2 linked regions of the Alkaliphilus metalliredigens QYMF genome follow. The protein of the gene in region 2 binds, or shares a complex with, the protein of the main gene of each other region. Links are inferred from orthologs where the notes say so. Each region holds a gene or a part of one and is shown on either strand. Other genes may lie near its edges.

Evidence for each region.
Region 1: the proteins of uvrA (region 2) and mfd are in contact, whole or in part, in a crystal structure (PDB 4DFC), measured with the Escherichia coli proteins. The link is inferred for Alkaliphilus metalliredigens QYMF from one-to-one orthologs.

The regions. Positions count from the first base shown.
Region 1 is NC_009633.1:175,605-182,495, reverse strand. Bases 2,729-6,805 are described here. They hold mfd (transcription-repair coupling factor), read right to left. Parts: upstream 6,454-6,805; coding sequence 2,929-6,453; downstream 2,729-2,928. Other genes in these bases: AMET_RS00865 (hypothetical protein), read right to left, coding at 6,541-6,805; AMET_RS24015 (peptidylprolyl isomerase), read right to left, coding at 2,729-2,889. Also shown: AMET_RS00885 (putative polysaccharide biosynthesis protein), read right to left, coding at 1-1,034; spoVT (stage V sporulation protein T), read right to left, coding at 1,263-1,814; more of AMET_RS24015, read right to left, coding at 1,930-2,728; more of AMET_RS00865, read right to left, coding at 6,806-6,891. UniProt on the Escherichia coli protein: Couples transcription and DNA repair by recognizing RNA polymerase (RNAP) stalled at DNA lesions. Mediates ATP-dependent release of RNAP and its truncated transcript from the DNA, and recruitment of nucleotide excision repair machinery to the damaged site.
Region 2 is NC_009633.1:4,219,794-4,225,994, reverse strand. The notes cover bases 1,032-4,418. They hold uvrA (excinuclease ABC subunit UvrA), read left to right. Parts: upstream 1,032-1,380; coding sequence 1,381-4,218; downstream 4,219-4,418. Other genes in these bases: AMET_RS20250 (copper amine oxidase N-terminal domain-containing protein), read right to left, coding at 4,263-4,418; uvrB (excinuclease ABC subunit UvrB), read left to right, coding at 1,032-1,378. Outside these bases: more of uvrB, read left to right, coding at 1-1,031; more of AMET_RS20250, read right to left, coding at 4,419-4,814; excinuclease ABC subunit UvrC, read left to right, coding at 5,057-6,201. UniProt on the Escherichia coli protein: The UvrABC repair system catalyzes the recognition and processing of DNA lesions. UvrA is an ATPase and a DNA-binding protein. A damage recognition complex composed of 2 UvrA and 2 UvrB subunits scans DNA for abnormalities.

The sequences.
Region 1 (6,891 bases), 4.0 Mb from region 2 along the record:
GACAATACAGCTAATCCAATGGCTGCTGGCAGTCCAATCATGATGGACACACGCATGGCCGATTGGGTATCCGCCCTAATTGTGTCATAATCTCCTCTTGTTTTAGATTCGGAAATGACAGGGACCATACTCATGGCCAGTGCAACAGTTAGCACCTGTGGTAGGTTCACCAGGGTTGCTGCCATTCCTGTTAGTTGTCCAAATAAACTGTTTGCTTCCTCATAGGTAAAGCCGATGGCCTGTAGCCTTCTCAAGACAATCATGGTATCAACGATATTAATCAATGGCATCACTGCGCCCCCAATGGTAATCGGCACTGCAATGGTCACAAGATCCTTGATAATTCCCCTTGTTGGCTCTTCCTGCTCATCGGGTAAACGATCAAATTGGGCTAGAATTCGTTTTTTATGTCTTAAATATATAATTGATATCACGCTGAGCCCAAAAACGCCTCCGATGGTTGCCCCAAAGGCAGCTCCAGCGGCAGCATAGTGAACGCCTCTATTCAATAGCACTACGGCTAACGTCAATCCTAAAATCACGCGTCCAGCCTGCTCTACCACTTGAGATATTGCAGTGGGGGCCATATTTTTCATCCCTTGGAAGTAGCCTCTAAATGCGGCTAGTAAAGGAACAAAAAACAGAGCCGGTGCTAAGGCCAACACAGCATAGTAAGCGTTGGGGCTTTGTACTACCTTTGTAACTAAATAGTGCGCTCCAAAGCCTAATGTCAAAGAGCCTATGACGCCTAGACCTAATAGAATAGAAAATGACGTTCTAAATACTTTATGGGCTCCTCCTGGATTTCCTTTAGCCCTTTTTTCAGAAACTAGCTTGGAAATGGCGGTAGGAAACCCTTGGGTGGAAAAGGATAATAGTAGGGTGAATATAGGATACCCCACTTGATAATAGCCTAACCCCTCAGACCCAATAATAATTCCTAAGGGAATTCGAAAGAAAGCCCCTAATACTTTTACAACTAATCCTGCCATCCCTAAAATAAATGCACCCTTTAAAAAGGTCTCTTTTTTCATCTCACAACTCCTCCTACAGCTCGCTTCAGCGTCTAAATTCAGACAAACTTAATTATAACAGATTCTTTGGGCTTCGTACAGTCCACAAAATTCGTCTGGTGCTTAAAATTCGTCTGGCGCTATCGCGCCGACTCATAGCGCACTTAAATCTTAAACGGGCGTTGTTTAAGATTTCAAGTGCTTAAAATAAAAATCAACCCTGAGTCGAAACCCAGGGTTGACAATGTATTATTGCTCCATCTGTTTTGAAAGGAAGGCTGCTGCTGTTTCTGCAATCTTCGCCTCCATTTCTCCCATTGTAATATTTTGGTCCTTTGAACACAGAATAACACTTCCAATTGGATCTCCATGGGTGACGATGGGAGCGATGACTTGTGCTAAAAATCGAGGTTCTTCTCCTTCATCTATCACAAGGGGGTGAAGCTTATCCCCTTTATTTAGAACAGACACCTCTCGCTCTTCCATTGCCTTTTCTAAGGATTTACTGACTCTTTTTTCTAAATATTCCTTTTTAGAACCACCAGCTACAGAAACAACAGTATCTCTGTCTGTAACCATTGCAATATGTCCTAGTGCCTCATGTAAAGATTCTGCATATTCTGTAGCAAATTCACTTAATTCTCCAATAGGGGAATACTTCTTTAAGATGACTTCTCCTTCTCGATCAGTGAAGATCTCTAGTGGATCTCCTTCTCTAATCCTCAGGGTCCTTCGAATCTCCTTTGGGATGACAACTCTACCTAAATCATCAATACGTCTTACGATTCCTGTGGCCTTCACTATATTATTCCCTCCTATGTTGTTAGGTTAATTGGTTGTAATGCTATTATTTTACCAATCAAGTCTTTTTATACACAGAAGGAATTTTTTTATAAAATTTAACCAAGTTTAATGACTATAATGATTCTCTTTTCTGAACCTCTGCATTTCCAACTAATTCTTCTAAATGTTTTTCAAACTCAAGGTTCTTTAGGTAACCCATAATGGATTCTTTCATTTCATCAAAGTCATAGGAATTGTCAACACGATCTTCAACTAAAATGATGTGATATCCGTGCTGTGTTTGTACAGGTGCACCTACTTCTCCAATGGGCTGTGTAAAGGAAGCTTCTTCAAACTCCGGAACCATGACTCCCCTTGGGAAAAATCCTAAGTCTCCACCTTGTACTGCACTGCCTGGGTCAGTAGAATATTCTTGGGCTAGGGTGGCAAAGTCTTCACCGGATTCTAAACGCACAACCAACTCATCGGCTAGTGCCAGATCTGCTACTAATATATGTCTTGCACTTGCCTCTTGCGTTGAGAACATTTCTGGATTCTCATCAAAAAACTTTCTAGCTGCTTCTTCTGTCATTTCTAAATTTTCATTGTAAAAGTCTCGGTATTTAAATAAAAGGATATCTTTTTTTACCTGCTCTCTAATAAATGTCTCATCAATTTCATTCTCTTTTAGAAATGCACTGAAGTTTTCATCACTTTCTTCATACACTCGATAAGGCTCATAGGCTTCTGTAATTTCTTCTTCAGATACTGTTAATCCACTTTCAACTGCTTTTTCAGCAATTAATACATCTGATATCAGTTTCTCCATAATGCCTTCTTTGATGTTCTCTAATAATGTCATCCCGCCAATATCTTGTTGGAAAATGTCTTCATTATAGCCATATTGCATTTCATAGCTTAGTTTAAAAAGAGCCAATGTTTTATCAAACTCTTCCATGGAAACAGTGGCCCCATTTACTTCAGCCGCAGCATCCTGGCTAAGTTGTGCAGGGGTAGAGCAAGCTGTGATCAATAACATGATCGCAAGCAGTGCAGTCAATAAACCAATTGATTTATTTTTTATCTTCTTCACATTCATCATCTCCCATTCTGTCAATGCTTACTTCTTTCATTATACCGAATCCGCCTCGTTATGGAAACCACTAATTTTTTCTATTACTTCCTTGATCTCTGTTAATAGCTTATATTGATCCGCCGTTCGAATCTGATAGATCAAATAGGGTTGATCGCTTCCATGGAAACTGACCTTCCTAGGATATTGATGCAGGACGCTCCCAATGTTTTCGGGCTTCAGTTTCTGGCTCCTCGTAAACTGTATTCGTATTTCCTTTTCTTTTTGGGTAATGGTTTGAACACGAATTTGATTTCCCAGGGCTTTAATATATGAAATCATTAAAAGATTTCTCACACTCATGGGGATGTCTCCAAAGCGATCTTCAATCTCTTCCTCTATGGCATAGAGATCCTCCTGGTTCCTGATGGAAGCAATCTTTTTATAAATTTCAATCTTATGGGTGGAACTACCAATAAAGCGCTCTGGAATATAGGCGTTGACATTGAGTTCCATGTTGGTGTCCTCGTACTTTTCCACCACTTCACCCTTCATTTCTGCCATGGTTTCTTCTAGTAGCTTAATATACAGATCATAACCGATGGAAGCCATATGTCCATGCTGCTGAGATCCCAATAGGTTTCCTGCACCACGGATCTCTAAATCCCTCATGGCAATTTTAAAGCCAGATCCAAACTCCGTAAACTCCTTAATGGCCTTCAAACGTTTTTCTGCCACCTCTGATAGAATTTTATCTCTTTGGTACATCAGGTAGGCATAGCCCTGCTGGCTGGAACGTCCAACCCGTCCTCGGAGCTGGTACAGCTGAGAAAGCCCTAGCTTATCTGCATCATGGATCATAATGGTGTTGACATTGGATATATCTAGTCCCGTTTCAATGATGGTGGTACAAACCAACACATCATATACCCCGTCTAGGTAATCCATCATGAGCATTTCTAGCTCTCGTTCACCCATTTGCCCATGTCCAACCGCCACTCTGGCCTCCGGGATCAACTCCTGTAGCTTTCTTGCCACTTGATGGATTCCATCCACTCGATTATATACATAATAGGTCTGTCCCCCCCGAGCCATCTCCTTTGTGATGGCATCAATGATCATTGATTCATTGTAAGGAATCACATAGGTTTGAACTGGGAATCTTTCCTCTGGTGGGTCTTCGATCACACTCATGTCTCGAATCCCTACCATGGACATATGCAATGTCCTAGGAATCGGCGTTGCCGTTAATGTCAAGACATCAATGGACTCCTTCATTTGCTTCATTCGTTCCTTATGCTTGACACCAAATCGCTGTTCTTCATCAACGATGAGTAGACCTAGGTCCTTAAACTCAATATCCTTGGATAACAGGCGATGGGTTCCAATCAGTACATCCACATTTCCTGTTCTGACTCCTTCTAAAACTTGTTTTTGTTGGGCTGGGGTTTTGAAGCGACTGAGCATTTCCACCGTCACTGGGAACCCTGAAAATCGTTGTTTAAAATTATTAAAATGTTGCTGGGCTAAAATGGTTGTGGGCACCAGGAAGGCCACCTGCTTGCTGTCCATGACTGCCTTGAATCCAGCCCGGATAGCCACCTCTGTTTTTCCATATCCTACATCTCCACAGAGTAAGCGGTCCATTGCACCCTCCTGCTCCATATCAGCCTTGACCTCTTCGATACTCTTTAGCTGATCTGGGGTTTCCTCATAGGGGAAGAGATCTTCGAATTGTTTTTGCCATTCCCCATCATTCCCAAAGGCATGGCCCTTGTTTCTTCTTCTTTCGGCATAAAGCTTTAATAACTCCTCCGCCATATCCTCAATGGCTTTTTTAACTTTTCCCTTTGTCTTGACCCATTCCACACCCCCAAGCTTGTTGAGTTTAGGGCTGCCTTTGTCACTTCCGATATACTTTTGTATGAGGTTCATTTGGTCTGTAGGTACATAGAGGTGGTCTTCACCGGAATAACGAATTTTAATATAGTCCTTTTTGATACCCTCAACGCTTAGTTCCTCTATGCCTATATATTTACCGATTCCATGTCCCTCATGAACCACGTGGTCTCCCACCTGTAGATCCACAAAGGATTTAATACTGACTGCATCTTTTCGCCTGCGTTCCTTCTTCTTCCGTTTATGAACCCCATAAATCTCATAATCTGTAATGGTCATATATTTCATGGATGAATATTCAAAGCCTCGATTGATGCTTCCTTGCATAATGAAAATTTGTCCCGATACAATCTCTTCTTTATGGCTCACAACAAATTCTACAGGAATTCCCCTTTCCCGCAAAAGCTCCAATAGGCGCAGGGCCCTTTCCTTTGTTCCCGGCAGTAACACAATTTTATAGCCTTTATATTGAAGACTTTTCAGCTCATCAATCAATAAATTGATTTTCCCATGAAAGGACTGAACGGGTCGTGCCATGAAGTTGATAATTTCCTTTGGGGGAAAGTCTGGTGTGTTTTTAGGAAGTAATGATAGGGTAATGACCCTTCGTTCCAATACACTTTTCACTAATTTATCGTAGGCAAGAAGTAGATTTCCCTGGGTGGGAAGCACTTCTCCCCGCTCTAGTAATGTCTTAAAATTCTCTTTAAATTCCCCTTCATAGCCCCTGACCCTTTCCTTACATCTTTGGGGTTCATCTATGATTACCAGGGCATTGGGATTTAAATAATCTAATAATGAGGCCTCTTGCTCATAAAGATAGGGGGCATATTGTTCTACACCGTTGAAGTGTCCAAACTCACGGAATTTGTTACTGACCTCCGCCACCTTTTCAGCCAACCGCTCCTTGGGGCCACCCTTTAATTTTTTGGATAAGGCCGCTCCTTCAGCTTCAATGGCCTGAATCACACTTTCCACTGCACTTGGTTCAATGATGGTTTCAGCCACGGGATAAATCAGTAGCTCTTGTACCTTTTGAGTAGAGCGCTGGGTATCTACCTGAAATTGCCGTATGGAGTCTACTTCATCATCAAACAACTCAATTCGATAGGGAGATATCTCTCCCCCAGAATAAATGTCAATGATACCCCCACGGATACTAAACTGTCCATTTCCCTCCACTTGTTCTACCCGCTCATATCCTTGCTTCACAAATGTCTCGGTGACCTTTTCGAGGTCAATGCTCTCTCCCACCTTGAAGCTGATCTGATCCTTTTTGTAAAGGGCTGGAGGAATCAATTTTAATAAAAGAGACTCAATGGATGCCACCACCACATGTTTTTCTCCTGTGGCGATCTTTTGCAGGGTTTCCATTCTTTCCTGCTGTGCATGGTCGGTTTGGGCTTTTAAATCATAAAAGATAACCTCTCTTGAGGGGAAAAAGAGGCCACGGTCTCCGATATAGAACTTTAAATCCTGCTCAATTTTTCTAGCCTCTACCTCACTATAGGTTAAGATACATACCTGTTCATTGGAATCATCAAACAAGCCATAGCTCATATGTCCTTTTTGGGAATCATTGAGTCCATGTATTGCCACCGGTGTCTTTTCTAAATTCACCCGATCTAGCAGTTGATGATACTCAAGACTTTGTCGTAGGGGAGATAATAACATTTTTTTGTCCATGGTCTTCACCTGCCTTGGTAGAATAGTTTTATTAAAATTTGGCGAACGGCTTTAGCCCGGGATCCATCCTCCCGGGCTTGTCTACCGCTATAAATATTTTGTAATGTACCAATTCCATCCACTATGGAAGATCCAAGCTGCCATGATGGACAAAAGTAGTGCTTGGGTTTGTGTATAAACGAAATAGGTAATGCCGCCAAAAAAGCTATGGCTTAGGATACTGGCAAGGGCTGCCCATTTACCAATTTTCTTTGATGATGTCATCATATCATAAACCCCTTCAACACAACCAAAAACAAAGTGGGCCTGTATGAAGGAGGTTTTTAATAAAAAGGCCACGCCACTTTTGGCTGCCTCTTCAATAAAAGGGACCAAGGCAATCAACCCCCGTTCTCCTACCCCCTTTAAAGCCCACTTATTTAATAAATAAGCAAGTAA
Region 2 (6,201 bases):
TTCGGAGAATGCAATCCGAGTGGAGTTTTTTGGTGATGAAATTGATAGGATTACAGAAATTAATTCACTAACGGGAGAAATAGTGGGACTCAGAAACCATATATCAATCTTTCCGGCATCTCATTATGCCACCAGTGCAGATAAGATTGAAAATGCCATTGAAAGTATTGAGCAAGAGCTCATAGAGCAGGTAGCCTTTTTTAAACAAGAAGAAAAGTTGATTGAAGCCCAGCGAATTCAACAGCGAACCATGTATGATATTGAGATGCTAAGAGAAGTGGGTTTCTGTCAAGGGATTGAAAACTACTCAAGACAGTTAACCGGTAGAAAAGCAGGGAGTAGGCCCTTTACACTGATCGACTATTTTCCAGATGACTACTTAATTATTGTGGATGAGTCCCATGCCACAATTCCACAGGTAGGGGGAATGTATGCAGGGGACCGCTCACGGAAGGAATCATTGATTAATCATGGATTTAGACTTCCTTCGGCTCTAGACAATAGACCACTGAATTTCAAGGAATTTGAAAAGCTTGTGAATCAAATTCTATATGTCAGTGCCACACCAGGTCCTTACGAATTAGAAAGAAATCAAAGAATTGAAGAGCAAATCATTCGGCCAACAGGTCTTTTAGATCCCGTGGTAGAAGTGAGACCCATAGAGGGGCAAATTGACAATTTAGTAGGAGAAATACACAAACGAATCGAAAAAAAACAGCGGGTATTGGTGACGACATTAACTAAAAAGATGTCTGAGGATTTAACTAACTATTTAAAGGAAATTGATATTAAGGTGAGATACCTACATTCAGATATTCTGACCATGGAAAGAATGGAAATCATTCGAGATTTAAGACTGGGGGTATTTGATGTATTGGTGGGAATCAATCTACTCAGAGAAGGCCTAGATTTACCTGAGGTCTCTTTGGTAGCTATTTTAGATGCCGATAAGGAAGGCTTTCTGCGTTCTGCAACTGCATTGATCCAAACAACGGGACGGGCCGCAAGAAATGTAGAAGGCCGGGTGATTATGTATGCCAATCGGATCACCAAATCCATGCAGAAGGCAATTGATGAAACGGAACGACGTAGATTAATTCAAATAGAATACAATGACAAACATCAAATCACACCAAAGACCATTGTGAAAAAGGTAAGAAATGTAATTGAAGCCACAAAGGTAGCTGAAGAGAAAGAGAAATATGGCTTGAATAAAGAGATAGAAGCATTAACCCCAGAAGAAGTAGAAGAGTTGATTCAAAGACTCCAAATAGAAATGATGCAGGCGGCTGACGAATTACAGTTTGAGCGAGCTGCTGAACTAAGAGATCAAGTGAAAAAATTGAAGAAAGTGTACTTTAACGAAGAAGAGGTGTAGATGTGGCAAGAGATAAAATTATTATAAGAGGTGCAAAGGAACATAATCTAAAAAATATTGATATAGAAATTCCAAGGGAAAAGTTTGTGGTCATGACAGGTTTATCGGGTTCAGGAAAGTCATCCTTAGCCTTCGATACCATTTATGCAGAAGGACAGAGAAGATATATTGAAAGTCTATCCTCCTATGCTAGACAATTTTTAGGACAGATGGAAAAGCCCGATGTCGAGTATATTGAGGGACTTTCTCCAGCGATTTCAATCGACCAAAAGACAACAAGTAAAAACCCTAGATCAACTGTAGGAACCGTAACAGAGATCTACGACTATTTACGACTTCTATTTGCAAGAGTTGGAACGCCCCATTGTCCAGTTTGCCATGTTGAGATTAGTCAGATGACAGTGCAGCAAATTGTTGACAAGGTAATGGAATTAGAGGAAAGAACAAAAATTCAGATTCTTGCTCCTATCGTAAGAGGGAAAAAAGGGACCCATCAGAAAACCCTAGAGCAAATTAAAAAAGATGGATTCGTGAGAGTTCGAATTAATGGTGAAGTACGAGAAATTTATGAAGAGATTGAATTAGAAAAAAATAAGAAACACAGTATTGAGGTTGTGGTAGATAGAATTTTAGTGAAACCTGAATCCCAGCAACGTATTGCAGATTCTGTTGAAACTGTACTGAAACTCAGTGAGGGGCTGGTAATTATCGACGTGATTGATCAAGAGGAGTTACTCTTCTCCACTAAATTTGCTTGTCCAGAGCACGGTATTGGAGTGGAGGATTTATCACCAAGGATGTTTTCCTTTAATAGTCCCTTTGGCGCCTGCACAGAGTGTAATGGAATTGGGCATATGAAGGAAGTTGATCCTGACTTGGTGATTCCCAATAAAAAATTGACCCTCCGCCAAGGGGCCATTGCACCATGGTGGACATCCGGTGGAACAAACGACAACACATATTATTTCAAAATGATTGAAAACCTAGCTGAACAATACGGAACCAATGTGGATACTCCAGTAGATGAACTACCACAAGAAATGGTACAGGATATATTGTATGGCTCTAGCAAAAAGGTATACTTCGAATATGATTCTAAGTATGGAGGCGTGAGAAATTATTCTGGAATATTTGAAGGAGTTCTCACGAATCTAACCAGACGATACAAAGAAACAAACTCTGAGTATATGCGTGAAAAAATAGAAGAATATATGGCAGAGCACTCCTGTAAAAGCTGTAAAGGAGCCAGGTTAAAGGACGAGGTTCTTGCGGTAACCCTAGGCGACAAAAATATTAATGATGTCACACAACTGGCCATAAAGGAATGCAAGGCATTCTTTGATCAGCTTCAACTAGATGAACGAAAGACATTTATAGGCAAGCAAGTATTGAAAGAAATTCAAAGTAGGTTAAACTTTTTAATTGATGTGGGACTAGACTACTTGAGTTTGTCAAGAAGTTCGGGAACATTGTCAGGAGGAGAATCTCAGCGTATTCGCTTGGCCACTCAAATAGGCGCAAGTCTAGTGGGTGTACTATACATTTTAGATGAGCCTAGTATTGGATTACACCAAAGAGATAATAATCGTTTGTTGAAAACATTGAGGAATTTAACTGATATTGGGAATACAGTTATTGTGGTGGAACATGATGAAGATACCATGTTTGCCGCAGATCATGTAATTGATATTGGTCCAGGAGCAGGGATCCATGGTGGTGAAGTAGTTGCGCAGGGTGACATTAATGACATCATAAAGGAGCCACGATCCATTACAGGACAATATTTAAGTGGGAAAAAGTTTATTGAAGTGCCTAGGGAACGCAGAACACCAAATGGCAAGTGGGTTACCGTAAAAGGCGCCAAGGAAAATAATCTAAAAAACATTAATGCCAAGTTTCCATTAGGTCTATTTACTTGTGTGACAGGGGTATCAGGATCGGGAAAAAGTACCCTGGTAAATGAAATTCTTTATAAGAGCGTAGCACAGGAGTTAAATCGAGCTAAGGACAAACCAGGAGCCCATAAGAGTATTGAGGGGCTAGAATATATTGATAAAGTAATTGAAATTGATCAAGGTCCAATTGGAAGAACACCAAGATCAAATCCAGCTACCTATACAGGTGTCTTTGATGACATCAGAGATGTATTTGCCCAAACACCTCAATCAAAAATGAGGGGGTATCTAAAGGGGAGATTTAGCTTTAACTTGAAGGGTGGCCGTTGTGAGGCTTGTAAAGGGGATGGAATCATTAAGATTGAGATGCATTTTCTACCTGACGTGTATGTGCCCTGTGAGATCTGTAAAGGGAAGCGGTACAATCGTGAGACTTTAGAAGTTAAGTATAAAGGTAAGACAATTTCAGAGGTTCTGGGTATGAATGTAGAGGAAGCAGTAGGATTTTTTGAAAACATACCCAAAATTCATAAGAAGTTACAAACCCTATATGATGTAGGATTAAGCTATATTAAGTTAGGCCAACCTTCAACCCAGCTTTCGGGTGGAGAAGCACAACGGATTAAATTATCTTCGGAATTAAGCAAACGAAGCACAGGAAAGACTTTATATATCCTAGATGAGCCCACAACAGGTTTGCATATTGCCGACATTCACCGATTGATTGGTGTGCTTCAACGACTAGCGGAAGGCGGTAACACCATTTTAGTCATTGAGCATAACTTAGATGTCATCAAAACCGCTGACCACATTATAGACTTAGGACCTGAAGGGGGTAAAGGTGGTGGCGAAATCATCGCCCAAGGAACCCCAGAGGAAATCAGCGAAAATGCGAAATCCTATACAGGCCATTATTTAAAGAAGGCCTTATCATCTAACCATTAAAAAAAAGGTAGCATTGCTACCTTTTTTGTATGAAGAGATACATATCAATCAACAATGATCCCTCGAACAAGATTCTCTGCAGTTAAAACCATCCCCACAACATCTCCTACCTTGACATCAGAAAAGGCGATATTCCATTGATGATCATTGCGTTGCAGGATGATAATGGCATCTTCCTCTACTAAAAGACCCTCAAATACTTCTCTGCTGTGATGATCTAAGTGCTGTACAATGTCAATGGAACGATTTTCATAGTCGATATGACGAACCTCTCCATAGACAAAGGCCTCTCCATTTAAAGGGTCGGTCTCTGGAATCTGTGTGAAGGCTGTGTCCTTGGATAGAATGGCGGTTTGGGTATTTTCATCCCAATCAACATCGTAACCCAGGGATTCGCTTAAAGCCCGTAGGGGCATATAGAGTCTACCCTCATAGAGAAAAGGTGATTCTTCTAAAGAGAGCAAATCCTTGTGATGTTGTACCTTAAAGTCACCAAAATAGACTTGTATGCTTTGATGATGAGTGCTGGCAAAAACAATAAAACTGCTTAAAAAGAGTAAATAAAGCACAAGTAAAGTTGTGGGTATTTTTTTCATAATCATTCCTCCTAGTAGGATATTTTTTCCATTTATTATTTTAATTGTCTCCGAAGAACCCAGTAAATATACATAGACAAGTGAACTTACGAAACTTGTTCATGAATCAGATCATGCCATGCCACCTAGGTAAACCACTAAAAGTGGAGGTCGTGTATCTTGAAAAGAAAATCACGATACATTGATAACAGTAGGCACAAAGTGATAAAATAGATAATAGGAAAAGAAACAGGAGGCGGAAAATGTTTGACATAAAGGAACAACTAAAGCTATTACCAGATAAGCCTGGGGTTTATTTAATGAAGAATAAAGCCAATGAGATTATCTATGTAGGAAAGGCCATTTCCTTAAAAAATCGAGTAAGGCAATACTTCCAGTCTTCTAATAACCAGCATCCTAAGGTAAGAGCCATGGTAACTCATATTAATTTTTTCGAATATATTGTAACGGACTCGGAGTTAGAAGCCTTAATATTAGAGTGTAATTTAATTAAAGAAAATCGACCTAAATACAATGTACTGCTTAGAGATGATAAAACATATCCTTATATCAAGGTGACCATGAATGAAACATTTCCAAGGGTATTAAAAACCCGTAAGGTGCTAAAGGATAAAGCAAAATATTTTGGTCCATATACCAATATCAGTGCACTAAATGAAACACTAGAAGTGATCCATCAAATGTATCCCATTAGAGTATGTGGTAAAAACATAGAAAAAATGATTGAAAGACAAGAACGACCGTGTCTAAACTATCATATTCGAAAATGTATCGGCCCTTGTACCGGGATGGTGAATGATGAGACATATCAGCAGATGATTCATGAGATTATTCTCTTTTTAGGTGGTAAAGAAGATGAATTGATTAAAAAGATCGAAGAGAAGATGAAGAGAGCAGCTGAAAAAATGGATTTTGAAGGAGCGGCACACTACAGAGATCAAAGGCAAGCACTTCTAGATATTATAGAAAGACAAAAAGTGGTTTCTGTTAATGACATTGATCAAGATATTATTGCAATGGCAAAGGGAGAACAAGAAAGCTGTGTTCAGGTATTCTTTGTACGTGGGGGGAAATTAGTACAACGTGAGCATTATATACTCACCACTAGGGAAGACGAAGATGAGAAAGAAATCCTCTCGGCATTTATTAAGCAATTTTATGGAGAAACCAATTTCATTCCTAAAGAAGTGCTAGTGGAGCGGGAAGTTGAAGATCAAGAATTGATGGCCCAATGGCTTACCAACAAAAGAGGCAATCATGTCAAGGTTAGAGCGCCACTGAGGGGCGAAAAGAAATCCATGATTCAATTGGTTAAAAGAAATGCTGCCCTTACCATGGGACAACGGGAAGAGACCCAAAGAAAGAGTAAAGAAAAAACAGAGGGTGC